One region of the Klebsiella electrica genome, then DNA from elsewhere that is predicted to be linked to it. Evidence: predicted binding sites of a transcription regulator. Region 1 holds the regulator's gene; the other holds the start of a gene.
The links. Region 1 encodes PurR, which represses purine synthesis genes. Its sites were predicted from a motif close to CANGCAAACGTTTGCNTG; they were not measured.

Region 1 (5,667 bases):
CTGGTTAAAAACAGCGATGGCAGCCTGAGCATTGTCTCCACCAGCAACGCTGGCACGCCGCTGACCGGCGATGCCAAACCGCTGCTGACCGTGGATGTCTGGGAACATGCCTATTACATCGACTACCGTAACGCCCGTCCTGACTACCTGGCGCACTTCTGGGCGCTGGTAAACTGGAAGTTTGTCGCGGCCAATCTGGCGGCCTAAAACGCGAACGCAGAAGGGGCAACCCTTCTGCGAATACATCGGCTATCCGACCAACGCCTCTTCCGGCTGCGAACGCCCGCCGAACAGCACCAGCAGCAGCGCCCCCCCGGCAATTATCGCCCCCATCACCGGCACAAAAGCATAGCCCAGTCCGCCGGAAATCACCGCGCCGCCGGCTGCCGCGCCCAGCGCATTGCCGAGATTAAACGCCCCGATATTGACTGACGAAGAGAGCCCCGGCGCTTCATGGGCCACGCGCATCACCCGCATTTGCAGCGGCGGAACCACGGCGAAGGTCGCCGCCCCCCAGACCACCATACTGATAGCGGCCCCCAGCTGCGTCTGCGCCAGCAGCGGAATTGCCAGCATGATAACCATCAGCAGCAGCAGAAAACCCTTCAGCGTCCCGGAGACGGAGCGGTCGGCGAACTTACCGCCCAGGTAGTTACCCAGCGAAAAGCCGACGCCAATCAACACCAGCATGACGGTGACGAACAGCGGCGAGGCGTGCGTAACGGTGTGCAGCACCGGCGCAATATAGGTATAGAGGGTGAACATGGCGCCTGCCCCCAGCACGGTGGTCAGCAGCGCGGAGAGCACCTGCGGACGGACCAACACGGAGAGCTCCTGTTTAACGTTCGGGCGCTCGCCAGCGCTGCCTTTGGGCAACGAAAACCACAGGCTAACCATCGCCACCAGCCCCAGACCTGCCGTCGCGAGGAACGACATCCGCCAGCCGATCGTTTCGCCCAGCCATGTCGCCGCCGGAACGCCGCCAATATTCGCGATGGTCAACCCCATGAACATGGTCGCCACCGCGCTGGCCTGTTTGTGTTTGGGCACCACGCTCGCCGCCACCACCGAACCGAGGCCGAAGAAAGCCCCGTGGTTAAGGCTGGTGATAATGCGCGAAATCAGCAGCGTGGTGTAATCCGGCGCCATTGAGGAGAGGACGTTACCCAGCGTGAAGATCGCCATCAGAAAAATCAGCGCATTTCTGCGCGCGCGATGAGAGAGCAGCAAAGTCATCAGCGGCGCCCCGACCATCACGCCGATCGCATAAGCGCTGATCAGCATTCCCGCCGCCGGAATTGACACGTCGACGCCTTTGGCAATCACCGGCAGCAGCCCCATCGGGGAAAACTCCGTGGTACCAATACCAAACGCGCCTATCGCCAGCGCTAATAAGGGGAAGTTGATTTTCATGCAATGACTCCAGCAGACCGTCATCGGCGACGGTATCTCATTAGAAGTCAAAAGCATGACATCAATCACAAAAAAACAAAAGTAAACGAAATGGCAAAAGATTTTTGCGAAATTGGTAATAATGGCGGGATGTCGGGGGAAAGAGACCTCTCCCCCGGATAAATCAGTGCAGTACCGCTGTCAGGCCAGCGGCCACGATAAGACCCAGGACAATAATCGTTGTCGTCAGCGAAAACTTTAAATCTGTATCCATCAATTTTTCCCCCTGTTATCCCCACATGAAAAGTGAGCTTGCTCATTTTTGCACACTATCGCGCAAAAATCTTCCATGTTTTAGGGCGATGCACATTTTTGCTCTTCCCCTTTGCCGCAAGATCGGACAAAATCCCACGCTAATTTGAAAGCGTATCGGCCATTGACCCCTTCCTGTCGTTCTGTGTCGTTTTCCCGACGTGATGCAATGATGAAAATTGTCTTCAGGGTGTGTACAGGCAAACGTTTACGTATCGATAATCAGACGATCAGGTCAAGGTCTGGAGTGAGAAGTAATGGCAACAATTAAAGATGTAGCGAAGCGCGCAAACGTTTCCACTACAACAGTATCACATGTAATTAACAAAACCCGTTTCGTGGCGGAAGAGACCCGCAACGCCGTGTGGGCGGCGATCAAAGAACTGCACTATTCTCCAAGTGCCGTTGCTCGCAGCCTGAAGGTTAATCACACCAAATCGATCGGCCTGCTGGCCACCAGCAGCGAAGCGGCCTATTTCGCTGAGATTATTGAAGCCGTAGAAAAGAGCTGTTTCCAGAAAGGCTATACCCTGATTCTCGGCAATGCGTGGAACGATCCGGAAAAACAGCAGGCCTATCTGTCGATGATGGCGCAAAAGCGCGTCGACGGCATGCTGGTTATGTGTTCTGAATATCCGGAATCGGTGCTCAGTATGCTGGAAGAGTACCGCCATATTCCGATGGTGGTAATGGACTGGGGTGAATCCAAAGCCGACTTCACCGATTCGGTGATCGATAACGCCTTCGAAGGCGGCTACATGGCTGGTCGCTACCTGATCGAACGCGGCCACCGTGAAATCGGCGTGATCCCGGGTCCACTGGAGCGTAACACCGGCGCCGGGCGCCTGGCGGGCTTTATGAAAGCCATGGAAGAAGCGCAGATCGCCGTTCCGGAAAACTGGATTGTTCAGGGCGACTTCGAGCCTGAATCCGGCTACCGCGCGATGCAGCAGATCCTCAGCCAGCAGCATCGCCCGACGGCAGTCTTCTGCGGCGGCGACATCATGGCGATGGGCGCCATCTGTGCTGCGGATGAGATGGGTCTGCGCGTGCCGCAGGACATTTCGCTGATCGGTTATGATAACGTGCGTAACGCCCGCTATTTCAGCCCGGCGCTGACCACCATCCATCAGCCGAAAGACTCGCTGGGGGAAGCGGCCTTCAATATGCTGATGGATCGGATCGTCAATAAGCGTGAAGAATCTCAGTCGATTGAGGTTCACCCGCGACTGGTAGAGCGCCGCTCTGTCGTCGACGGCCCGTTCGTCGACTACCGTCGCTAATCGCCCGTGCGGCGCCGGCTACTCCGGCGCCCGCAGCCACTCCCGGTTTAACGTTTCACTGTCCCCCAGATAATCCAGCAGCCATGAGAGGGCCGGCGAGGCGTCGCTCTGCTGCCATGTCAGGCAGCATGCGGCATCCGGAAACGGGTTTTCCAGCGCCAGCGCGGTCCATTCGCCGCGGTCAATCCAGGGGCGGGCGAAATGGCTCGGCACCATGCCAACGCACAATCCCGCCGACAGGCAGGTCGCCGATGACTCCCAGTCCGGCACCACCACCCTTTTCTGGTTATCCAGTAGCCAGGTCGTGCGTTTCGGTAACGAGCGGGAGGTATCCTCCCGGACCAGCGACGGCCAGTTGCGCAACACATCATCGCTGAGTGGGCCGGTCATCTGCGCCAGCGGATGATGGCTCGCCACCACGCAATCCCAGCTCAGCATCCCCATATCGCGAAAAGCGTAGCGCCCCCCCACCGGAATAGAACGGGTGGCCCCGATAGCTAGCTCCACGCGCCCGTCGGCCAGCGCGTCCCAGACGCCGTTGAAGACCTCCTGAAAAACAATCAGCTCGACATCCGGAAAGTGACGATAAAAATCGACAATCATCTGCCGCATACGGGCCGGTTTAACGATGTCATCCACGGCTATCGACAGCTGACCGCGCCAGCCGTTGGCTATCTGCTGGCACTGCTGGCGGGTGATCTGCATTTTTTTGATAACAGAACGTCCCTCCTGTAAAAACCAAAGCCCGGCGGGGGTCAATTCGACATCGCGATGGCGGCGTTCAAAAAGCGGTACCGCCAGCCACTCTTCCAGCTGACGGACGGTATAACTGACCGCCGAAGGTACGCGGTGCAACTCCTGCGCCGCTGCGCTGAAGCTGCCGTTGCGGGCGACAGCATCAACAACTTCGAGTGAGTATTCGGACCACATATTCTGCCTGCAAAAATTTTGAATGCATGTAGAAAATATTAGCGTTTCACAAGCCAGAATGCACTCCCTACACTCTGCGGCATCCTATCTGTATCTATAAGAGAATGTTATGCAACAACCGGGGAAAGGATTTTTAGTGTGGCTGGCGGGACTCAGCGTGCTGGGTTTCCTGGCCACCGACATGTATCTGCCGGCCTTTTCGGCTATCCAGCAGGATCTCAATACCTCTGCGGCGTCAGTCAGCGCCAGCCTGAGTCTGTTCCTCGCCGGCTTCGCCATTGGGCAGCTGTTCTGGGGCCCGCTCTCGGACCGCTACGGACGTAAACCGATTCTGCTGACCGGGCTGGCTATCTTCGCTATCGGCTGTCTGGGAATGCTGTGGGTACGCGATGCCACCCTGATGCTGGCGCTGCGCTTTATCCAGGCTCTCGGCGTCTGCGCGGCGGCGGTGACCTGGCAGGCGATGGTCACGGACTATTATCCCGCCCAGCGCACTAACCGTATTTTCGCCACCATCATGCCGCTGGTGGGGTTATCGCCGGCTCTGGCGCCGTTGCTCGGCAGCTGGCTGCTCGCCCATCTCGAATGGCAGACCATTTTTGCCACTCTTTTTGCCATCGCCCTGCTGCTGATGGTCCCCGCCCTGCGCCTGAAGCCGGTCGCCAGGCCGCAGGGTGACGCCCGCGAAAAACTGACCTTTATGACGCTGCTGCGCTCACGCGAATACAGCGGCAACGTGCTGATTTACGCCGCCTGCTCCGCCAGCTTTTTTGCCTGGTTGACCGGGTCGCCGTTTATTCTCCATGAGATGGGCTACGGTCCGACCGCTATCGGTCTTAGCTATGTCCCGCAGACTATCGCCTTTTTAGTCGGTGGCTATGGATGCCGCGCGGCGCTGCAGAAATGGCAGGGCCAACAGCTGCTGCCCTGGCTACTGGTGATTTTCGCCGTCAGCGTGGCCGCAACCTGGATGGTGGGCCTGGCTGCGGACGCCTCAATTATTGTGGTGATGATTCCCTTCTGCGTGATGGCGATTGTCAATGGCGGGATTTACCCGATAGTTGTCGCCCAGGCGCTGAAGCCGTTCCCCCAGGCGACAGGTCGTGCCGCCGCGTTGCAGAACACGCTGCAGCTCGGCCTGTGCTTCATGACCAGCCTGCTGGTCTCGGCGCTGATTGCCACGCCGCTGCTGACCACCACCAGCGTGATGCTGGTTTCTATCGTGCTGGCCGGGCTGGGCTATTTTATGCAGCGTCAGAGCGTGTGCCTGACCACGGAGTCATCGCATGCATAAATGCGTTTCAGTGATGTTACAGGTCAGTAATTAGCCTGCTAATATATTTTTATTGAAAGCCTGATCTCAGCGGCCTATACTGGTGCGGCTTCACATAAATAAAAAAATTTTTAAGATTAACGGGAGCAGGATGCATCCCGTTTCACCATGGAAGGCCTTTCGGCAAGGGTTTTCGCCCTTCCTCTGTTCTACGTCGGATAGCAGCTTCACGGATATTCCGTGAGATTTCTCACAAAGCCAAAAAAGCGTCTACGCTGTTTTAAGGTTCTGATCACTTGGGCGTGATGGAGAAGCTATGAGTTCATCGTGTATAGAAGAAGTAAGCGTACCAAACGACGACTGGTACCGAATTGCAACCGAATTACTCGGTCGCGCGGGCATTGAAGTCAATGGCCCCTCCCCCTCCGATCTGCAGATTAACAATCCGCTCTTTTTTAAACGTGTTTTGCAGGAAGG
Region 2 (5,667 bases), 1.1 Mb from region 1:
AAACCGATGTGGGAGAACCGCGAGGCGGTTCAGGCCTTCCAGCAGCAGCTGGCTGAGGTCGCCATCGCCGGTTTTCAGCCGCAATTTACCGTCTGGGTCAGCCTGCTGACCGATCCGGCGGTGAACGGCATGGCTCGCGATATCGTGCTGTCTGACGCCATGATGGGCTACCTGCATTTTATCAGCGGCATTCCGGTGCAGGGGAATCGCTGGCTGTACGGTACCAAACCGTACACGATGGCGACGCCGCCGCTGTCGGTGATCAATCAGTGGCAGCTGGCGCTGGATAATGGCTCTCTGGTGCCGTTTATTGCCGGGCTGGCGCCGAAGCATCCGCAATATGAGGCGATGCACCGGGCGCTGCTGGCGCTGGTGGCCGATTCCCGCCCGTGGCCGCAGCTGACCAGCAACGCGTCGCTGCGTCCGGGAGAGTGGAGTAACGACGTTGGCGCGCTGCGCGAAATTTTACAGCGCAACGGTATGCTCAATGATTCCTCGAAGATTGCGCTGCCGGGGGATGTCGTGAGTCCGTCAGCCGGGAAGAAGAGCAAAACCGCGGCGCGCGGCGTTTACGATCGTCAGCTTGTTGAGGGCGTTAAGCGCTTCCAGGCCTGGCAGGGGCTGGGCGCCGATGGCGTGATTGGTCAATCCACCCGCGACTGGCTCAATGTTTCTGCGGCCCAGCGTGCGGGCGTACTGGCGTTGAACATTCAGCGCTTGCGTTTGCTGCCGGGAAAACTGTCTACCGGCATTATGGTCAATATTCCAGCCTTTTCGTTGGTCTATTACCAGGATGGCAGCCAGGTGCTGGCATCGCGAGTGATTGTGGGGCGGCCGGATCGCAAAACGCCGATGATGAGCAGCGCGCTAAACAACGTGGTGGTTAACCCGCCGTGGAACGTGCCGCCGACGCTGGCGCGCAAAGATATCCTGCCGAAGGTACGCAATGACCCTAGCTATCTTGAGCAGCATGGTTACACGGTGATGCGCGGCTGGAACAGCAAAGAGGCTATCGATCCGTACCGGGTTGACTGGTCGACAATCACCGAAAACAACCTGCCGTTCCGTTTTCAGCAGGCGCCTGGCGGGCGTAACTCATTGGGGCGCTATAAGTTTAATATGCCCAGCTCCGATGCTATCTATCTGCACGATACGCCGAACCACAATCTGTTCCAGAAAGACGTGCGGGCCTTAAGTTCCGGCTGCGTGCGGGTCAACAAAGCCTCGGAGCTGGCGAATATGCTGCTGCAGGATGCCGGCTGGAACGATACGCGGATTTCCGATGCGCTCAAGCAGGGCGATACCCGCTATGTCAATATCCGCCAGAATATCCCGGTTAATCTCTATTATTTGACTGCCTTCGTAGGAGATGATGGACGTACACAATATCGAACAGATATTTACAATTACGATCTCACCGCGCGATCTGGCGCACAAATCCTTGCGAAAGCTGAACAATTAATCAGGTAAATGAAGTAGTTCAACGGATCCCGTTGTCCTAACTTTTGGTGAAAACAGGCCCTGATCCTCTACAGGGCCTGTATTTACTGGGGTTAGGCTACCTTGACGTTGGCAATAATGCCCGGTAAGGTGCCTTTCGTGCGCCAGAAGTGCATATATTCGATTCATTTACTTGTAGACCTGATTATCATGGACAAATTTGACGCTAATCGCCGCAAATTGCTGGCGTTAGGTGGGGCTGCGCTCGGTGCTGCCGCCATTCTGCCTGCGCCGGCATTTGCCACCCTCTCGACCCCCCGACCGCGTATTCTGACGCTGAATAACCTGCATACTGGTGAATCACTCAAGGCGGAGTTTTTCGATGGCAGAGGCTATATTCAGGATGAATTAGCAAGACTTAACCATTTTTTCCGTGATTTCCGCGCGAATAAAATAAAGTCCATCGATCCGAGTTTGTTCGATCACCTTTATCGTCTGCAGGGATTGCTCGGCACCAATAAACCTGTCCAGCTCATCTCGGGCTATCGTTCCCTCGATACCAATGAAGAGCTTCGCGCCCGAAGCCGCGGTGTGGCGAAACATAGCTATCACACTAAAGGACAGGCCATGGATTTCCACATAGAAGGCATTTCGTTAAGCAATGTTCGCAAAGCGGCGTTATCTATGGGCGCAGGTGGTGTAGGATACTACCCACGTAGCAACTTTGTGCATATTGATACCGGTCCGGTAAGGCACTGGTAACGAAAGGAGCATCATGAACTATCGTATTATTCCGGTTACCGCGTTCGCTCAGAACTGTTCTTTAATCTGGTGCGAACAAACCCGGCTTGCCGCGCTGGTCGATCCCGGCGGTGACGCTGAGCGAATCAAACAGGAAGTCACGGCAGCAGGCGTCAGCCTGATGCAGATTTTGCTCACACACGGTCATCTCGATCACGTCGGTGCGGCGGCGGAACTGGCGCAACACTATGGCGTGCCGATTATCGGACCGGAAAAAGAAGATGAGTTCTGGCTGGAAGGTCTGCCGGCGCAAAGCCGGATGTTTGGGCTGGAGGATTGCCAGCCCTTACAACCGGACCGCTGGCTCAATGAAGGCGACGTCGTCAGCGTGGGGAATATTGCGCTGCAGGTGCTGCACTGTCCTGGGCATACGCCAGGGCACGTGGTCTTTTTTGACGAGGCTTCCCGGCTGCTGATTTCCGGCGATGTGATTTTCAAAGGTGGCGTTGGGCGCAGCGATTTCCCGCGCGGCGATCACGGTCAGCTGATTGAGGCGATTAAACGTAAATTATTGCCTTTGGGTGATGATGTGACGTTTATTCCCGGTCACGGGCCGATGTCGACGCTGGGCTATGAGCGGCTGCACAACCCTTTCCTGCAGGATGAAATGCCCGTCTGGTAATAACCTTCACGGGAGATAAAAAGGCCGCGCAAGCGGCCTTTTTTGTCGGCTGGCGAGATTACAGCACGGCGACGATTGCTTCACACAGCGGCGCCATGTTATCTGGCGTCATGCCCGCAACGTTAATACGCCCGGAGGCCACGGCGTAGACCCCGAACTCTTCACGCAGACGCATCACCTGCTCTTTGGTCAGGCCGCTAAACGAGAACATCCCGTTTTGCTTAATGATGAAAGAGAAGTCGCGGCTGGCCCCTTTTTCCTGCAGGGTATTGACGAACAGCAGACGCATGCGCTGAATACGCTGGCGCATATCGGTCAGCTCTTGTTCCCAGATAGCGCGCAGCGCGTCGTTGCTGAGAATTGTCGCCACCACCGACGCACCGTGTGCCGGCGGGTTGGAGTAGTTCGCACGAATCGTCGACTTCATCTGAGTAAAGGCGCGGTCAACGGTCTCGGCATCCGCAGCAACCAGCGTGCAGGCACCCACGCGCTCGTTGTACAGGCCGAAGTTCTTCGAGTAGGAGCTCGCGACCAGCAGCTCTTTATGCAGCGCAACGAACGCGCGCAGACCTTCGGCATCTTCTTCCAGACCGCGGGCAAAGCCCTGGTAGGCGAAGTCGAACAGCGGCAGCCAGCCTTTTTCAACGGACAGTTGCGCCAGCTGTTGCCACTGCTCCAGCGTCGGATCGATACCGGTTGGGTTATGGCAGCAGCCGTGGAACAGCACCACGTCGCCCGCCTGCGCTTCATTGAGGCTTGCCAGCATACCGTCGAAGTCGAGGGCGTGGTTGGCCGCATCGTAATAGGCATATTCGCGAACATCGAGGCCTGCGGAATTAAAGACGCTTTTGTGGTTCGGCCAGCTCGGGTTGCTTACCCAGACGCGCTTAACGGCGGTGTTCTTCGCCAGGAAGTCAGCGGCAACGCGCAGGGCGCCGGTACCGCCAGGGGTCTGGGCAGTGCGCGCGCGCTTATCGCTGACGATTGCGCTTCCTTTACCGAACAGCAGTTCCTGGGTGCAGCGGCCAAATTCCGCAATACCGTCGATACCCAGATAGTTTTTGGTGGTTTCATTTTCCAGCAGATACTGTTCTGCTTTTTTAACGCTGGTCAGGACCGGGGTTTTACCCGTTTCATCTTTGTAAACACCAATCCCGAGGTTAATTTTAGTCGGGCGGTCATCGGCACGAAACAGATCGGCCAGGCCTAAAATGGGGTCGGCAGGGGCGGCAGTAATGTTCTCAAACATGACGAGGTTCCATTGTGATTACTGAAGGGAATTTCGCTATCAGGGTAACGGGAGATCTGCAAATTGCCAACCGTTTGCGACAAAAAGCGAGAAGGTTTTCGAAAGTTACGATCTTTATCTTAGTAATGTAGAAAAGCAGGACCGAAGTCCTGCTTTTTAGGCATATCACGAAGGGGTGTAGTGATTAGAACTGGTAAACGATACCAACTGCAGCCTGGTCATCGGTGGCCACTTTAGCTGCTTTGGTATAGCTGTTGTCGTCCAGCAGGTTGAATTTGTATGCTGCGTAGACGTTCATGTTCTTGTTGAAGTAGTACCAGCTACCCACTTCGATGTATTTAACCAGGTCAGCATCGCCGCCGCCGAAGCCGGTACGACCCTGCAGGTTTTTACCTTTAGTCTGAACGTAGCCGATGGACGGACGCAGACCGAAGTCGAACTGATACTGAGCCACGGCTTCGATGTTCTGAGTTTTACCAGCGAAGAAGTTCGCCTGGTTTTCCGGGGTCATGTTGTAGGTCTGAGAGTACATGACTGCTGCGTAGACGTTGTTCGCATCGTACTTAGCGGAGGTTGCCCATGCTTCAGCTTTGTTGCCGTTGCCGTCAGCTTTCTGCGCGACGCTACGGTTGGAGCCAGAGTAACCTGCGGACAGCGCGATACCGTTGCCAAATGCATAGGTCGCAGAGGTGCTGACGCCGTCGCCGTTCTGTTTCTGGATTGCACGGCTGCTGTCGTTTTTACCCTGGTACTGCAGTGCGAAGCTCAGACCGTCAACCAGACCGAAGAAATCAGAGTTACGGTAGGTTGCCACGCCGTTGGTACGGCCGGTCATGTAGTTGTCGGTGTAGTTCCAGCCGTCGCCGCCCCACTCAACCAGCATATCGGTTGCGGATTCAACGTCGTAGATAGCGCCATAGTTACGGCCGTAGTCGAATGAACCGTAATCGCCCGCTTTCAGACCCGCGAAGGCCAGACGAGTTTTGGTCGGCTGGGAACCTTCAACGTTGGACGCATCCATGTTGTATTCCCACTGGCCGTAACCGGTCAGCTGATCGTTGATCTGGGTTTCGCCTTTCAGACCGATACGTGCATAGGTGGTGTCGCTGTTGTTGGTGTTACCATTGGTGGTCCAGACGTGCTCACCAACCATTTTCCCGTAGAAGTCCAGTTTGTTGCCGTTTTTGTTATAAATTTCTGCAGCGTTAGCTGCGCCGGCTACCAGCAGGGCAGGGATTACCACTGCCAGAATATTGCGCTTCATCATTATTTATTACCCTCATTAATATTTTTATATGAACACTCGCCACTGCCGTCAATAATTTCCGTCAATAAAAATTTACAGAACTATTGATGATAGTTTGGTGCCTGAAGGCATCTTTCCATCCGCGCCAGCGTTTCGCTAGCCGGAAAATGCTACCAATGTCGCATATGAGTAACAAAAAGAAATAGTATGTAACTAAATATGTATTTTTGGGAACTTTGTGAACTCAGTCAAAATTCCGTTCCACTTTGCTCGTAAAACAAACAGACCATATATATCTATATGAATTAA

Region 2: a site for PurR is predicted at 4,176-4,193, ahead of Electrica_RS16630 (amino acid aminotransferase). Genes of this name have one in related genera too.

The regions. Positions count from the first base shown of each region.
Region 1 covers NZ_CP041247.1:2,321,641-2,327,307, reverse strand. Annotated here, with positions in the region: gene sodB (superoxide dismutase [Fe]) at 1-207, shown strand, start outside; gene Electrica_RS11045 (MFS transporter) at 250-1,413, opposite strand; gene cydH (cytochrome bd-I oxidase subunit CydH) at 1,577-1,666, opposite strand; gene purR (HTH-type transcriptional repressor PurR) at 1,962-2,987, shown strand; gene punR (DNA-binding transcriptional activator PunR) at 3,006-3,917, opposite strand; gene punC (purine nucleoside transporter PunC) at 4,027-5,211, shown strand; gene cfa (cyclopropane fatty acyl phospholipid synthase) at 5,507-5,667, shown strand, end outside.
Region 2 covers NZ_CP041247.1:3,463,300-3,468,966, reverse strand. Annotated here, with positions in the region: gene ldtD (L,D-transpeptidase) at 1-1,470, shown strand, start outside; gene Electrica_RS16640 (YcbK family protein) at 1,651-2,202, shown strand; gene Electrica_RS16635 (MBL fold metallo-hydrolase) at 2,216-2,863, shown strand; gene Electrica_RS16630 (amino acid aminotransferase) at 2,922-4,112, opposite strand; gene Electrica_RS16625 (porin) at 4,297-5,379, opposite strand.